DNA from 3 places in the Variovorax monticola genome. Region 2 is predicted to be linked to each of the others. Evidence: riboswitches for the same ligand, from Rfam matches in the RefSeq annotation. Region 2 holds a riboswitch; each other region holds the start of a gene.

Region 1 (5,596 bases), on a different contig from region 2:
CCGCCGTAGGGCGAGTCGTTGGTGTGCTGGAAGTCGATGCGGTTCACGTCGAAGCCCACCAGCACCTGGTTGGCCAGCCCGAACACGCTGTGCTTGAGGGTGGCGTCGGTGCGGTTGCCGATCTGCTCCTGGTCGTGGCCGATCTCCAGGTAGTCGCCGCGCGTCACGCGGCGCGTGGTGGCGTTGAAGGTGTAGGTCTCGCTGTTGCGCCAGTGGCGCTTGCTCTCCAGGCGGTAGAGCTGGTTGCGCACCGTCACGGCGTCGTTCGGCGTCCACTGGGCGTCGAGCCGGGTCCATTTGTCGCGGTACTTGATTTCGGCGTCGTCCAGGTTGTAGTTCTGGCGCAGCGTCTGGCTGTTCAGGCGCCCGTCGATCAGCGGCACGCCGTAGTAGCGCTGCGGCGACTGGCGGCCCTCGTCGTGCGAGAGCGTGAACTGCAGCTGCGGCGACACGTCCAGCCGCACGGCCGCGCCCACGGCCAGGCTCTCGGCCTCGCCGCGCTGCATGAAGCCGTCGGTGGTGCGGTGGCTGATGTCGAAGCGGTACGACAGTTTGTCGTTGATCGCCCCGCCGCTGCCGAAGGCCACCTGGCGGGTGGCGTCGGAGCCCACCGTGACCAGCGCCTCGTTCTGGATCGGGCCGCGCGTGGGCTTCCTGGGCACCACGTTGATGGCGCCGCCGATGGCGCCTTCGCCGTACATCACCGAGGCCGCGCCGCGCAGCACCTCGATGCGCTCGACCGACCAGGTGTCGAACGGAAACGTGACTGTGCCGGCGCCCGCATACAGGCGCGTGCCGTCGAACAGCTGCATCACCGAGCCGTGGCCGGTGAAGCCGCGCGCCGCCATCGCGGTGCCGCCGTTGCCGGGGCCGGGGGAACCGGTGATGCCGGTGGCGCGGGTGGCCGCGTCGACCACCGATACGTCGCCGCGCGCGCGGATGGTGTCGCCCGTCAGCACCTCGATGCTGGCCGGCGTTTCCAGCGGAGTGAGGCCGAGCCGGCTGCCGGTGGACGTGGGCTCGTCGATGGCCAGCGGGGCGTGGCGGTCGGCCTCGATGCGTACCGGGTTCAGGCTCTGGCTCTGGCCGGCCGTTTCGCCCGACTGGGCAAAGGCCGCGCAGGGCCCGAAGGCCAGGCCCAGCCCGATGGAAAGGCCTGAAAGGCGCCTGCGATAAAGCGGCGCGCGCGCGTGAATGCCCGGGTGCCTTCGCGCCCGTGTTGCTCGACTCATGTGACTTCTCCTCCGGCCTGCGTCCCCGCAGGCTTCCGACCGATGAAGGACGCGAGGGGAGAGGCGACGGGGCTGCCACGGTGCGCGCGAGCGCGAAGCGGCAGGCCCGGACACGCACTCCCGCTGCGTCCGAAGGCGGTTGCGAAGGCCGGTATCCGGGCTCGCGGAGCGCCGACGCGTGCTGAATGGAGCACACGACGACCGAAACCCTCGCCTTCCCACGCCGAAGCGCAGTGACTGCCGAGCCTTCAAGAAAGAGGCTCGCGCGTGAGGGTTTCCAGATCCGCTGACCGTTGCGGGGGCAGCGCAGGCTTTGACGCGTCTTCAACGACGCGGCGCACCTGCTTCCCGTTTAACCCTGGGCCATGCGACATGAACCCGGGGCACCTTCGAACCGTGGTGGGGTGCAATTATCAAAAGTTAACGCACCCAACCGGCGGAATTATAGGGAGCCGAGCGTGCTGTCGGGTCCGAACAGCCGCCGCATCGCGGCCACGCCCGCCACCAGGGCGCTCGAATAGCTGCCGTACGGCTCCGAAGCGGCTTCGAGGGGCGTGTAGACATGGGCCCGCTCGGGAGCACCGGGCAGTGCGTCCGCTGCTTCCATCAGCACCCAGTGGTATTCGCCCGGTTCCAGTTCGTGGACGGTGAGCGCGATGTTTCTGGGCGAGGGCATGGCGGTGTGAAGGTAGAAAAAAGGTGCTGACTGTTGAATGCCTGGGGCGCTTGCACCGTTGACAGCTCCCGGGCTTCTCCTACAGAGCACGCCCGTGACGCGACCTAATGTTTTTGCTCGAGGACCCAAGGCGGGTCCTTGTTCTCGAAAACCATACGCAGGAGGCAGCATGAAATCATTCAGCCTGGACCCGAGCATGCGGGCGACCCTTGGCGGCGCGTTCTATCCGACGGGCTACTCGATGGTGATGTTCGCGAAGCTGGAAGACGCGAGCCGCGTCGGCCAGCAGCTCGTGGACAACGGCATGAGCAGCGACGACATCTTCCTGCTTCCGCCGCAAGCCGTGCTGTCGCAGATCACGCCGACCGTCGAGCTTGCCGACGACCCGCTGCCCTCGGCCGGCACCGAAGGCGCCACCGTGCGGGCCTACACCAAGCTCGCGAAGGAAGGCCACGCGGCCTTGCTGGTCAAGACCGACGACCGTGAAACCGCCGACAAGCTGATGGAGGCGGTGCGCACCGTGCCTTACGCCATGGCACAGCGCTACCGCGCCCTGGTCATCGAAGACCTCTGACATCGGCGCGTCGGCAGGCGAGTGCGTCAAGCCGGCACGGCCATCGACACGGCGCGCTGAACCACGTCGCGGGCCATGGCCTGGGCCAGTTCGTGTTCGCCGAGGAAAACGGTGGCCGAGGTTTCCTGCGTGAGCAGACGCGCCTCCTGCTCGTTGTGGCTGCGGATCACGGTCTGGATGGTGGGGTTGAGCGTGCGCGCGGTTTCCATCATCTGGCGCACGTTCATGGCGTCGGGCGTGGCGACCACCAGCACGCGGGCGCGCGCAATGTGCGCCTGGATCAGCACCGCCGGGTCGGCCGCATCGCCCCACACGGCAGGGGTGCCGGCCTCGCGCAGCTTTTCGACCAGCTCTCGGTTCTGCTCAGCCACCACGTAGGGAATGTCGTGCGCGTCGAGTTCCTGCGCAATGCGCCGCCCCACCCGGCCGTAGCCCACCAGCACCACCTGCCGTGACAGGTATTTGGCCTCGGTGGTCACGGGCAGCTCGGCCAGCGGGTCGTCGCGCGACGCCAGGCCGCGGGCGAACGACGAATGGGCGTGCAGCCATTTCTGCAGGGGCACGATCAGGCTGAACCACAGCGGATTGGTGGCAATCGAAATGAGCGCACCCGCCAGCACCAGGCTCTGCCCTTCCACAGGCAGCAGCCCCAGCGACACGCCCAGACCGGCCAGGATGAAGGAGAACTCGCCGATCTGCGCCAGGCTGGCACTGACCGTGAGCGCCGTGCCCAGCGGGTAGCGAAACACCAGCACCAGCGCGCAAGCCGCAATCGACTTGCCCAGCACGATGACCAGCACCACCGCCAGCACCTGCAGGGGCCGCTCGATGAGCACCGAGGGGTCGAACAGCATGCCGACCGACACGAAGAACAGCACGGCGAAAGCGTCGCGCAGGGGCAGCGACTCCTGCGCGGCGCGGTGGCTGAATTCGGACTCGCGCATCACCATGCCCGCGAAGAAGGCGCCCAGCGCGAACGACACGCCGAACAGCGCCGCCGACGCAAAGGCGATGCTCACCGCGGCGGCCACCACGCACAGCGTGAACAGCTCGCGCGAGCCGGTGCGCGTGACCTGCCAAAGAATCCACGGGAACACGCGCCGCCCGACGACGAGCATCAGCGCCACGAAGCCACCGACCTGCAGCAAGGTGAGGCCCAGGGTTTGCCACAGCGGATCGGCCGGGCCGGACTGGGTGCTCTGCCCGCCCAGGGTGCCAGCCAGCGGCGGCATGAGCACCAGCACCAGCACCATGGCCAGGTCTTCGACGACGAGCCAGCCGATGGCGATGCGGCCGGTGAACGAATCGAGAATGCCCAGGCTTTCGAGGGCGCGCAGCAGCACGACGGTGCTGGCCACGGACAGCGCGAGCCCGAACACCAGCGCCTGGCCCCAGCTCCAGCCCCACCACAGAGCGAGCCCCCCGCCCAGCAGCGTGGCCACGGCAATTTGCGCGAGCGCGCCGGGCAGCGCGATCTTGCGCACGGCGAGCAAGTCGTCCAGCGAAAAATGCAGGCCCACGCCGAACATGAGCAGCATCACGCCGATTTCGGCCAGTTGCGCCGCAATGCTCGCGTCGGCCACGAAGCCGGGTGTGAAGGGGCCGATGATGACGCCGGCGAGCAGGTAGCCGACGAGCGCGGGCAGCCGCAGCCTGGCCGCCAGGAACCCGAACACGAGCGCCAGCCCGAGGCCGGCCGCGATCGTGTTGATGAGGGAAACACTGTGGGGCATCGCTGCATTCTGCAGGAACGATGTCTGTCCCTTCGTGTCAGCCGGCCATCTTGTCGACGCTGCCGGTTGTTGTGCTACGTCTTGTTTTTGACGACCTTCCGTCTCAGCCGGACATCTTGCTGGTCCGAGCCGCTTCGATCGCCTCGGGGTCCTGCGCTTCGACCCATGTCTCGTTGTTGAGCGCCGCGTGCAGACGCTTCTCGTCGAGCTCGTTGGTCCACTTGGCGACCACCAGGGTGGCCACGCCGTTGCCGATCAGGTTGGTCAGCGCGCGTGCCTCCGACATGAAGCGGTCGATGCCCAGGATGAGCGCCAAGCCTGCCACCGGCACATGCCCCACCGCCGACAGCGTGGCCGCCAGCACGATGAAGCCGCTGCCCGTGACACCCGCCGCGCCCTTCGAGGTGAGCAGCAGCACCGCCAGCAGCGTGATCTCCTGCACCAGCGTCATGGGCGTGTTGGTGGCCTGTGCGATGAACACCGCCGCCATCGTCAGGTAGATCGAGGTGCCGTCCAGGTTGAACGAGTAGCCCGTGGGAATCACCAGGCCCACCGTGGTCTTGTTCGCGCCCGCGTTCTCCATCTTCTCCATCATGCGCGGCAGCACCGACTCGCTGGACGAAGTGCCCAGCACGATCAGCAGCTCTTCCTTGATGTACTTGATGAACTTCCAGATGCTGAACCCGTGGAAGCGCGCAATGAGCCCCAGCACTACGAAGATGAACAACAGGCACGTCAGGTAGAACGTGCCCATCAGCTTGCCCAGCGAGAACAGGCTGCCCAGGCCGTACTTGCCGATGGTGAAAGCCATTGCGCCGAAGGCACCGATGGGCGCCAGCCTCATGATGTAGTTGACGATGCCGAAGAGCACGTGCGAGCCCTTCTCGATCACGTCGAACACCAGCGTGCCGCGCCCGCCGAACCTGTGCAGCGCAAAGCCGAACATCACGGCGATCAGCAGCACCTGCAGGATCTCGCCCTTGGCGAAGGCGTCCACCAGCGTGCTGGGAATGATGTTGAGCACGAAGTCGACCGTGCCGGTCATCTTGCCGGGGCCGGTGTACGAGGCGATGGCCTTGGTGTCCAGCGTGGCCGGGTCGATGTTCATGCCCGCGCCGGGCTGCAGCACATTCACCAGCACCAGGCCGACCACCAGCGCGATGCTGCTGACCACCTCGAAGTACAAGAGCGCCAGGCCGCCGGTCTTGCCGACCTTCTTCATGTCTTCCATGCCGGCGATGCCCACCACCACCGTGCAGAAGATGATGGGCGCGATGATCATCTTGATCAGCTTGATGAAGCCGTCGCCCAGCGGCTTCATCGCCTCCCCTGCCGCCGGGTAGAAGTGGCCGAGCAGCACGCCGATGATCACCGCGGTGAT
Region 2 (5,596 bases):
GCCCATCGCATAGCGCAGAAAGTCGCCCATCTGCACGAAGGCCGGCTCGGGCAGCTCTGGCATCTCGGCCATCACGAACTTTTCGGTGCGCCCGCCGGTGGTGAGCACCACCACGCCGTGGCCCAGCGTGCCCGCCACCTGCACGCCCTGCACCACGCTCGCGCGGTAGGCGGCGGTGGAATAGGGCTTGACGATGCCGGTGGTGCCCAGAATGGAAATGCCGCCCAGGATGCCCAGGCGCGCATTGAGCGTTTTCTTGGCCATCTCCTCGCCCTGCGGCACCGAGATGGCCACTTCGAGGCCGACTTCGTCGAGCAGGGGCGTGCCCACCGCGCGCACGTTCGCCTCGATGTTGCGGCGCGGCACCGGGTTGATGGCCGGCCCGCCCACGGTCAGGCCGAGCCCCGGCATGGTGACGGTGCCCACGCCGGTGCCGCCCTTCAGCAGCACCTGCCCCGCCAGTTCGGGCAGCACGCGCACGTCGGCGGTGAGATGGGCCTTGTCGGTGCAGTCGGGGTCGTCGCCCGCGTCCTTGATGACCATCGCATGCGCGAGCGCGCCGTCGACGCGGCCGTCCTGCACGGCAAAGCGCACCAGGTCGCCGTTGGGCAGCAGGCACTCGACCTCTTCGGGCACCCGGCCGGTGACCAGCCCGATCACCGCCGCGCGCGCCGCCGCGGCCGAGCACGCACCGGTCGTGAAACCGGTGCGGGTGCCGCGGGGCGCGCCCTTGTCCATCATGCGGTGTGCTCGCGCGCCTCCGCCAGGCCCAGCAGCGCGTGGATCGCGGCCACCACCAGCGTGGAACCGCCCTTGCGCCCGCGAATCACGATCCAGGGCACGCCGGCCTCCAGCGCCATCAGGTCCTTCGACTCGGCCGCCGAGACGAAGCCGACCGGCATGCCGACCACCAGCGCGGGGCGCGCGCCTTCTTCGTGGATCAGCCGCACGATCTCGATCAGCGCGGTCGGTGCATTGCCGATGCCGACAATCGCGCCGTCGACCAGGCCCAGGCGGTGCGCCTTGCGCATGGCCTGCACGGCGCGCGTGGTGCCTTCGGCCTTCGCCTGCGCGATCACGTCCTCGTCGCTGATGAACTGGTGCGTGCCCATGCCGAAGTGGGCCAGGCGCGGGGCCGAGAGGCCCACGCAGATCATCTCCACGTCGGCTACCACGCGGCTCTCGCGCGAACGGACGGCGGCAATGGCGGCGTCGATCGCGTCGGGGTGGAAGTCGGTCAGGCCGTTGAAGTCGAAGTCGGCGTTCGCATGGATCATGCGGCGCACCACGGGCCACTGGTCGGCGGTGTAGGGGTGCGAGGTCACCTCGCGGTCGATCACCGCGAAGGAGTCATGCTCGATGGCGCGGCCCGCCGCGGTGAGCTGCTCGGTGACGACGTTGGCCGCCATGGAAGGCGTCGGGTTCATCGCGGTGCCGGCGCCGCGTCGTCATGCGCATGGTCATGTGCGTGGTCATGTGCGTGGTCATGTGCGTGGTCGTGTGCGTGGTCGTGATCGTGCGGATGCGCGTGCGGGTGGGGATGCGCGTGCGCAGGGTCGTCGCCATGGCTGTGGGGCACCGCATCGTCATGGTGGTGGCCGCCCAGGCCGTGTTCCACCGCGAAGTCGCGGAACTTGCAGCCGTCGCAAGGCATGAGCGCGATCGGCGCGCCGCGGCGCAGGTCGTTCACGCGTTGCTCCAGCAGCCCGAAGATCTCGGGCTCGAAGCCGAAGTACCGGGTCGAGACGAAGCGGATCGTCGGGTACTGCGCCTTCAGGTTCTCGACCTGGCGCGCGATGCGTTCGACCAGCGTGCCGTTGAACAGGTAGTACGGCAGCACCACCACCTGCTTCATGCCCTGCAGGCTCTGGCGCTGCACGGCCTTCTCCAGGCGCGGGTAGGTGATGCCGGTGAAGGCCAGGTCCACCAGCTCGTGGTCGGTTTCCTCCAGCAGCCAGCGCGCCATCTTCGCCATGTCGCCGTTGGCCTGTCGGTCCGAAGAGCCGCGGCCCAGAATGACCACGCCGGTGGTGGTGGGGTCGGGCATGTCCAGCGCCTGCATCGCGCCCTTCAGGCGCCGCCGCAAGATGGCCAGGATCGGGTCGCAGGCCGTGAGGTGCGGCGCATACAGGAACTGCACCATCGGGAACTTCAGCCGCGCGCCGTCGATGGCCTGCGGAATGTCCATCTTCACGTGGCCCGCCGCATTCAGGATGAGCGGCACCACGACCACGCGCGGCGCGCCCTCGGCCGCGCGGCGCAGCCCCTCGCTCATCGTGACTTCGGAGAACTCGATGAAGCAGACCTCGATGCGCCAGCCCGGCTGGCGCTCGCGCCACTGCGCCGCAAAGGCCTCGATCTCGTCGTTGCCGGATTTTTCGCGCGAGCCGTGGCCCACCAGAAGAACGGTTTCGGTGCTCATGGGGTGTCCTGAAGGAGGGTTTCGACGGGAACGCTCGCGCGCCGGAAGCGGTGCGTGAAGCTCGCGTCGTAGAGTTTGGATTTGGCCAGCGTGGTCCACTGCCGTGCGCCCAGCGTGGGGCTGGCGATGATCATCGACTGGCTCACGATGCGCGCCTCGCGGCACAGCGCCTGGATGGTGGCGACCGTGCCGCGCACAATCTTCTCTTCGCCCGGCCAGCTCGCCTTGTGCACCACCACCACGGGTGCGTCGGGCGACCAGCCGGCGGCCGCCAGCGCGGCCGTGACCTTGCCCATGAGCGTGATGCTCAGGAAGATGCACAGCGTGCTGTGGTGCGCGGCCAGCGCCTCCAGCGATTCGCCTTCGGGCATCGGTGTGCGGCCTTCCACGCGCGTGAAGATCACGGTCTGCGTGACCTCGGGCAGCGTGAGGCTTTCCACCGCCGCCGCCGCCGAGGCCATGGCCGAAGACACGCCCGGCACCACGCCGATCGGCACGCCCGCCGCATCCAGCGGCTGCACCAGCTCGATGAGCGCGCCGTACAGACCCGGGTCGCCGGTCTGCAGGCGTACCACGGTGGCGCAGCGCGCGGCCTGCGCAATGAGCCAGGCGGACATCTGCTCGAGCGTCATGTCCTTGCTGTCGGCAATGGCGCAGCCGGGCGGCGCCCAGCGCGTGGCGGCTTCGCTCACGAGCGAGCCCGCGAACAGGATGGCCCCGGCGCGTTCGACCAGGCCGCGGCCCTTGACGGTGATGAGTTCGGGGTCGCCCGGACCCGCGCCGACGAACCACACGGTTCCCGGCGTGCACGCTGCCTGCGCAGTGCTGCTTGGAGCGATGGCTCGCTCGTTCATGATGGTTCCTCCGCGCCCGCCGCGCGACAGATGGTCGGTAAGACCCGGCGGGAGGGAGAAATCGGGAGGCTTGCGTGAATGCGCTGCGACGGATGCGAGGATGCATCGAGCCGAACGCCATGCGTCGCCCGCCGATCCTCGCCCACCGCAAGGTCATGCGCTGGTCGTCAGGCCGGTCTCCGGGCTTGCGAGCGGAGGGCCATCGGCTCTCCTGCAAAAACCACCTTCCCGTGCCGTTCGTGACACAGTGGCGTGGGACCGGATCCCGGGGTTTTGCTTTTGACTCGCTTACCGTTGCGGGGGCAGCGTCGGCATGGCGCGGTGTTCATCACCGCTGCGCACCGACTTCCCGTTTCACCCTGGCCACCCCGCCGTTTCCACGGGGCGCCAGGACACCTGACAACGCCTGAAAAGTGTATCAGCTGACTTGCCGCCGAGCCCACGAAAGGTGGGCGCAGCTGCCGTTCGCGCAACTCGGCGACCCTCAGCCGTGGCGCCAGGAGCCTTCAATGTTTCTTGGCAGGAACCGATTCGTTGCATCCTGGCCTGTCGATTTCCTTGGGGGAAATGTCTAAAGTCGGTCCAACGCTTTCAAGGAGCATCGACTTGACCCACGACAACACGAACACATCGCGACTGCCCACGTACTTCATTTCGCACGGCGGCGGCCCCTGGCCCTGGATGAAGAAGGAAATGGGCGCCACCTACGACCAGCTCGCCGCCTCGCTGGCAGACATGCCGCGCCAGATCGGCCGCACGCCCGCCGCCATCCTGATGGTGTCGGCGCACTGGGAGGCGCCCGTCTTCGCGGTGCAGGGCAACCCCCGGCCGCCCATGATCTACGACTACGGCGGCTTCCCCGCGCACACCTACGACGTGCGTTACGACGCGCCCGGCTCGCCCGAACTCGCGCAGCGCGTGCAGTCGCTCATTGCCGCGGCCGGCCTGCCGGTGCAGATCGACCCCGAGCGCGGCTACGACCACGGCATGTTCTCGCCGATGGCCGCCATCTACCCGAAGGCCGACGTGCCGGTGGTGCAGCTGTCGCTGCGCCGCGGGCTCGACCCGGCGGAGCATCTGGCGCTGGGCCGCGCCATTGCGCCGCTGCGCGATGAAAACGTGTTGATCGTCGGCAGTGGCCTGAGCTATCACAACCTGCGCAACTTCGGCCCGCAGGCGCACGGCGTGTCGAAGGCCTTCGACGACTGGCTCGACGCCGCGGTGGTCAAGGGTTCGAGCACCGGGCGCAGCGCGCAGTTGCTCGACTGGGCCGCGGCGCCGTCCGCACGCGTGGCGCATCCGCGCGAAGAGCACCTGATCCCGCTGATGGTGGCCGTCGGCGCGGCCGAGGCCGAGGCCGGCGAGCGCGTCTACCACGAGGACGCCTTCATGGGCGGGCTGGTCGTCTCCAGCTTCCGCTTCGGCGCGGCAGCCGCGTAGGAACGCGAAGAAGGCGCGGCCCGTTCAGTCCCCGAAAAGGTTGCGCTGGATCTGGTCCAGGTGCTGGACCAGCACGCGCTGCGCTCCGGCTTCGTCGCGATCGCGCAGCGCCTCGACCAGCGCACGGTGCTGCTGCTCGTACTGCGCGCGCCGTGGCCCGGTGAGCGACTTGGCCTTGAGCCGCCCCCATTCGCCCTGGTCGCGCACGCGCTGCGTCAGTTCCAGGATGTGCACGAAGAAGCCGTTGTGCGTGGCCACCGCCAGCGCCTTGTGCAACTCGCCGTCCCAGTGCTCGAAGCCCTCGATGGTCTCGGCCGCCTCCGATTGCTCGATGCAGTGCTGCATTGCCGCGAAGTCGGCCGCCGTGGCGTTGCGCGTGATCAGCGACGGCATCAACGGCTCTATCAGCCGGCGCGCCACCATCAGCTCCGCCGGGCTCACGTTGACATGCAGCGAGGGCACCGGCAGCAGCGCCGCCGTTCCCGCCGTGGAGGCCGGCGTGGCGGTTGCCGCCACGAAGGTGCCGCTGCCGACCGATTGCGTGATCAGCCCGCGCTCGCGAAAACCCGACAGCACGCGGCGCACCGCACCGCGAGAGGCGCCGAAACGCTCGCTCAGCTCGCGCTCGGCGGGCAGCTTCACGCCCGCCTGCAGCGTGCCGCTCGCAATGCCTTCGCGCAGGTAGCGCGACAGGGCCTTCGCCCCTTCGGCCTTGGGCTGCAGGGCCGACGCTCCGGGCGCTGCCGTCATGGCCTCGTGCTCGCTCATTCGCTGCTCCCGGTAGATGCTGTTAGTAGTACCAATTGGTCCTTAAATTTGAGGAATTGGTATTGATGATGGTTCATTTTGGTTCTACATTGCGCTTCCCGCAACTGTCTTA
Region 3 (5,596 bases), on a different contig from region 2:
GCCGGTGGCCGTTGCGTCGTCGGTCGTCGCGGCGGCGGGAGCGGCGGGTTGCTGTTGCGCGGCCAGGTCGAACGCCAGGTTCAGCGAGGCCAGCACCGCGATGCGGTCGCGTGCCTTGACTTTGCCTGCATCGCGGATCTTGCACATGGCCGCGTCCACGCGTTCGACGGCGTCGCGCAACTGCGCCTCGCCGCCGTCGGGACAGCCGAGCAGATAGCTCTGGCCCATGATCTGTACTTCAATCTGCTTCATGCGGGGGAGTCTTGGGAAGGTGGTTCAGCCGGCAACCGCTCCAGCAGGGCGTCGAGTCGTGTGCGGGCCGCGGCCAGCCGCGACTTCAGGGCGTCGCGTTCGCGTGTGAGCGCATCGACCTGTTCCTGCAGCAGCGCATTGGTGCGCTGCACTTCTTCGTGACGCACAAGCAGGCGTTCGACGCGCTCGGCGATCTGGTCGATGGGGCTGGAAGCGGGCATGGTTGGCGATTGTAGTTTCCCGGGAAAACGGTCCTGCCGAGGCTGGGCGCGGTGCCCGGCGTGGGCAGGATTCTGCGGCTTCGCAGGCCCCCGATCAAACCTTTCACGGCTCGCTCAGGCGCACATAGGTGGCCAGCAGTGCGCTCTTGGCGGCCACGCCGAGCAGCACGGGGTTGTCCGTGCTCTCGATCACCGGCAGCCGTTCACCCAGGTGGTCCAGGAAGCGCTGAAGCGCTTCGCCCAGGCCTGTGTCGGCGGTGATCGGCCGGATGGCTTGCGACAGCAGCGCACCCGCGGTCGTCTCGGTGGGTGCGGTGCCCAGCGCCGACAACGGCACCACGCCGAGGTAGCGGTTGTCCGCATCGACGACGTACAGGTACTTCACCGGATGCTGCAAGAAGATCTTGCTCATGGCCTCGCGGTCGGCCTGCGGGCCGACCACCGTTTCCGCCGGCTGCACCAGGTCGCGCATGTGCAGCCCGCGCAGGCGCAACTGCGTGTCGCGCTGTTCGTTGCGCCGCAGCGTGATCTCGTACATCGAGCCGGCATTGGCCGAGCGCGCCACGAAGTACGCGATGACGCTGGCCGCCATCAGCGGCAGCATGACCTGGTAGCTCAGCGTCATCTCGAAGATCATCAAAATGGCCATCAGCGGCGCCTGCGTGGCACCCGCCAGGAACGCGCCCATGCCGACGATGGCGTAGGCGAACGGCGCCGACGTGGCCGCCGGCCACAGCGCCTGCACCCCCTGGCCGAACAGCGCACCGACCATGCAGCCGAAGAACAGCGCCGGCGTGAACACGCCGCCCACCGCGCCCGAGCCGGCGGTGGCCAGCGTCGCGGCTGTCTTGGCGAGCAGCACCAGCGCGATGAAAGTCCACGGCCACGGCGTGTGCAGCACCGCGTTGACCACGCTGTAGCCGTTGCCCCACACCTCGGGCACGGGCACCGAAATCGCGCCCATCGCCAAGCCGCCCAGCGCCAGCCGCCACGGCAGCGCCAGCGGCAGCCGAGAGAACAGCGCCCGGCTGCCCTGCAGCGCGCGCAGGAAGCCGACCGCCGCAAAGCCCAGCAGCACGCCGAGCACGCAGAACAGCGCGACCTCGGTGCCGTGGATCTCCGGGAACGCCGGCATCCGGTAGGGCGGCTGGTAGCCGGGCAGCGCGCGCATGGCGACGTTGGCGACCACCGAGGCGATGATGATCGGCCCCACGCTTTCCATCGCGATGGAGCCCAGCACGATTTCGGCGACGAAGAAGGCGCCCGCGATGGGCGCGTTGTAGGCGGCGGTCAGGCCCGCCGCCGCGCCGCAGGCCACCAGCAGCCGCAGCCGCTCGACCGGAAAGCGGAACACCCGGCCCAGCAGCGACGCCGCCAGCGCCGCGAGCTGCACCATCGAGCCTTCGCGCCCGATGGAGCCGCCGCTGCCGATGCTGACCAGCGACGACGCGCTGCGCACCAGCGTCTGCGCCACCGGAATGCGCCCGTCGCCCAGCACGATGGCTTCCATGTAGTCGGACGTGGCGCTCTGCGCCGCGATTCGTTTTGCCGCGACGAGCAGCAACCCCGCCACCAGCCCGCCGAGCGTGGGGCAGGCGATGCGCGCCCACCACGGCAGGCCTTTGGCCATGGCCACCAGCCCGTTGCCGGGGCCGAGCACCAGGTGTTCGAAGTGATAGAGCGCCGCGCGGAAGAGTTCGGTCGCCAGCGTGCCGAGCAGCCCCGCCACGATCGACCACAGCAGCATCGATTGCCAGCCGGAAACACCAAACAGACGCTGCAGCGCCGAACGAAGATTCAGGAATACCGAGGCGGGCCGCATATGGCAACCGATGTTAGCGGCGGCCCGCAACTTTCGACTTAGAGAAGAATCGTCAGGGCCTAAAATGCGGCCCGTTGGTGCTTGCGGCCTGGTTCACATGCCGCGGTTCAACGGGAAGCAGGAGTGGAAGCCCCACCGACCTCACGCAGGTCGGAACAAGGCCCAAGCCGCCTGCGCTGCCCCCGCAACGGTCAAGCAGACGGCGCCGCAAGGCGCCAACCCCTTTCCATTCAAGCCACTGGGCGCCCTGAAACAGGTGCCTGGGAAGGCGGCAGGGGTCGTTCTGCCAGCCCGGATACCGGCCAACGAGGCGGCTGCCGCATGCATGAACATCCACGCATGGGCAGCCATGGCGCCCATGGCGCCGGCGGGGAGGCCGGCAAGGGGTATAGACGTTTCGTTCGGTCCATTCAATGATTTCCCACGTTTGCTTTTCCAGCGGCCGCGCGCCTGTGCGCCGCCTGCGTTTCGCCTGCCTGCAACTGCCTCTGGGCATGGCGCTGGCTTCCGCCTTCGGTGGCCTCGCCCATGCCCAGGAAGCCCCGGCCCTGGCCGAAACGGTGGTCACGGCCAACCGCACGCCGCAGGCGCTGTCTGATCTGGTGGGCGATGTGTCCATCGTCGACCGCCAGGCCATCGAGCGCAGCGGCGCGACCGGCGTGGCCGACGTGCTGGCGCGCCTGCCGGGCATCGAGATCTCGCGCAACGGCGGCGTGGGCAACACCACCAGCCTGTTCATCCGCGGCGCGGAAACGCGCTTCACGGCCGTGTACCTGGACGGCGTGCGCATCGACTCGCAGTCCACCGGCGGCGCCGGCTGGGAAGGCATTCCGCTGTCGCAGATCGACCGCATCGAAGTGCTGCGCGGCCCGGCCGCAGCCGTCTACGGCTCGGACGCCGTGGGCGGCGTGATCCAGCTGTTCACGCGGCGCGGCGAAGAGGGCGTGCGGCCCTACGCGGGCATCGGCTTCGGCAGCAACGGGCTGCGCAAGATAGAAGGCGGCGTGAGCGGCAAGTCGGGGCTGCTCGACTACGCGTTCGGCGTGGCGCATGAAGAAAGCAAGGGCTTCAACGTGCAGCCCGTCGACAAGCGCACGCCCAGCAAGGACGGCTTCACCAGCCCCGACCGCGACGGCTACCGCAGCACCTCGGGCAACGTGAAGCTGGGTTTGCAGATCACGCCCGACCAGCGCCTGGACGCCACGCTGCTCACCAGCGACATCACGGCCGGCTACGACGCCACCGTGTCGTACCGCAGCCGCCTGCCCATCACCTTCGCCAACGACCAGGCGAACAACACGCTGCGCACCGCCGGGCTGACCTGGTCGGCCAAGTGGAACGACATCTACAGCACCCGCGTGCAGGTGACCGACTCGCAAACCGTCTACAAGACGCAGCCGTCGTTCTACCGCACCGAAACCAAGCTGCGCGGCTACCTGTTCCAGAACGAGTTCCGCTTCGGCCCGCACCTGCTGAGCGCCACCTTCGAGCGCCGCGAAGACGCGCTCGAAAACGCGCCCACCACCTCGTCGAAGCTGCTGTCGCGCGACCGTGCGCAGGACGCCGTTTCGCTGGGCTACGGCTTCGTGCAAGGCCCGCATTCGCTGCAGCTGCACGTGCGCCACGACAGGGACAGCGAGTTCGGCGGCAAGACCACCGGCAGCGCGGCCTACGGCTACGCCATCACCCCGGCGCTGCGTTTCACCGCCTCGGCCGGCACTGCGTTCCGCGTGCCCACGCTCTACCAGCGCTTCAGCGAGTACGGCCTGGCCACGCTCAAGCCCGAGTCGAGCCGCAACGTCGAGCTGGGCCTGCAGTACACCGAAGGCGGCACCCAGGCGGGCATCGTGGTCTACAACAACCGGGTGCAGAACCTGATCGTGTTCGACGGCACCGCCAAGGGCTGCGCCTCGTCGTTCGGTTGCTACTCCAGCACCGCGCGCGCGCGCTACCAGGGCGTGACGCTGTCGGGCAGCCAGCGTTTGGGCGACGTGACCCTGCGCGCCTCGCTCGACTACCAGGACCCGCGCGACCTGGCCACCGACCACCTGCTGGCTCGCCGTGCGCAGCGCCACGCCGTGCTGGGCGCCGACTGGCGCGTGGCCGGCTGGACACTGGGCGCCGAGGTGCAGACCTCGAGCAAGCGCTACGACGACGCGGCCAACACCGTCAGGCTCGGCGGCTACACCGTGCTGAACCTGTCGGCCAGCACCCAAATCACGCGCGACCTGAACCTGGTGGCGCGCGTCGACAATGTGGGCAACAAGGACTACCAGTTCGCGCGGCTGTATGCCAATGCAGGCCGCACCGCGTACGTCGGCCTCAAGTGGACGCCTCAGTAAACCCCTCACCCCTGCCCACCGGCAGCCCAGGTGCCGCGGCGGCCTCGCGCGCCACCTGCGCCGCGGTGCTGGTCGCCGCGCCTGCCTCCGGCCAAGGCAAGACCACCGTCGCCGCCGCGCTCGCGCGGCTGCACACGCGCCAGGGACAGCGCGTGCGCGCCTTCAAGTGCGGGCCCGACTTCCTGGACCCGCTGTGGCTGGCGCTGGCCACCGGCGCGCCGGTGCATTCGCTCGACCTGTGGATGACCGGCGAGGCCGACTGCCGCGCGCGCCTGCGTGCCGCGGCGGCCGAATGCGACCTGGTGATCGTCGAAGGCGTGATGGGCCTGTTCGACGGCACGCCCAGCGCCGCCGACCTGGCCGAGCGCTTCGGCCTGCCGGTGCTGGCGGTGATCGACGCGCATGCCATGGCCGGCACCTTCGGGGCGCTGGCCTACGGTCTGCAGAACTTTCGCCCCGGCCTGCCGTGGGCCGGCGTGCTGGCCAACCGTGTGGCCAGCGAGCGGCATGCGGGCATGCTGAAAGACGCGCTGCGCGAACCCTCGCAGTGGATGGGCGCCTTGCCGCGCGATGCGGGCTTCACGCTGCCTGAACGTCACCTCGGGCTGGTGCTGGCCAGCGAGCTGGGCGATGCGATGGCGCGGCTCGATGCGGTCGCCGATGTGCTGGCCACCACGCCGTTGGGGCAGATGCAGCCTTCGCAGCTGCCACAGGTGAACTTCGATGCCCCTGCACCCGAGCAGCCTGTGCAGCCCCTGCTGGCCGGTCGCACCGTCGCCATCGCGCGCGATGCGGCCTTCTCGTTCATCTACCCCGCGAACCTCGACGTGCTCAAGGCGCTGGGCGCGCAGCTGTCCTTTTTCTCGCCGCTGGCGGGCGATGCGGTGCCCGCATGCGATGCCGTGTGGCTGCCCGGCGGCTACCCGGAGCTGCATGCCGAGGCGCTCTCTGGCTGCACG

Evidence for each region. A riboswitch is a leader RNA that binds a small molecule or an ion and turns the genes downstream of it on or off. The one in region 2 is predicted to bind cobalamin.
Region 1: linked by a shared signal. The riboswitch ahead of ACSFA5_RS21175 (TonB-dependent receptor) and the one ahead of cobM (precorrin-4 C(11)-methyltransferase) in region 2 are both predicted to bind cobalamin.
Region 3: linked by a shared signal. The riboswitch ahead of ACSFA5_RS10625 (TonB-dependent receptor domain-containing protein) and the one ahead of cobM (precorrin-4 C(11)-methyltransferase) in region 2 are both predicted to bind cobalamin.

Annotation. Positions count from the first base shown of each region.
Region 1 is NZ_JBPJZP010000006.1:33,751-39,346, reverse strand. Features, by position in the region: gene ACSFA5_RS21175 (TonB-dependent receptor) at 1-1,232, opposite strand, end outside; cobalamin riboswitch at 1,362-1,637, opposite strand; gene ACSFA5_RS21170 (hypothetical protein) at 1,675-1,908, opposite strand; gene ACSFA5_RS21165 (hypothetical protein) at 2,078-2,482, shown strand; gene ACSFA5_RS21160 (cation:proton antiporter domain-containing protein) at 2,509-4,215, opposite strand; gene ACSFA5_RS21155 (dicarboxylate/amino acid:cation symporter) at 4,319-5,596, opposite strand, start outside.
Region 2 is NZ_JBPJZP010000001.1:496,626-502,221, reverse strand. Features, by position in the region: gene ACSFA5_RS02230 (cobalt-precorrin-5B (C(1))-methyltransferase) at 1-741, opposite strand, end outside; gene ACSFA5_RS02225 (precorrin-8X methylmutase) at 738-1,427, opposite strand; gene ACSFA5_RS02220 (sirohydrochlorin chelatase) at 1,424-2,422, opposite strand; gene cobM (precorrin-4 C(11)-methyltransferase) at 2,419-3,276, opposite strand; cobalamin riboswitch at 3,430-3,691, opposite strand; gene ACSFA5_RS02210 (DODA-type extradiol aromatic ring-opening family dioxygenase) at 3,883-4,716, shown strand; gene ACSFA5_RS02205 (FadR/GntR family transcriptional regulator) at 4,741-5,484, opposite strand.
Region 3 is NZ_JBPJZP010000002.1:1,061,649-1,067,244, forward strand. Features, by position in the region: gene ACSFA5_RS10610 (cell division protein ZapA) at 1-252, opposite strand, end outside; gene ACSFA5_RS10615 (DUF904 domain-containing protein) at 249-473, opposite strand; gene ACSFA5_RS10620 (ClcB-like voltage-gated chloride channel protein) at 577-2,295, opposite strand; cobalamin riboswitch at 2,354-2,616, shown strand; gene ACSFA5_RS10625 (TonB-dependent receptor domain-containing protein) at 2,709-4,637, shown strand; gene ACSFA5_RS10630 (cobyrinic acid a,c-diamide synthase CobB) at 4,622-5,596, shown strand, end outside.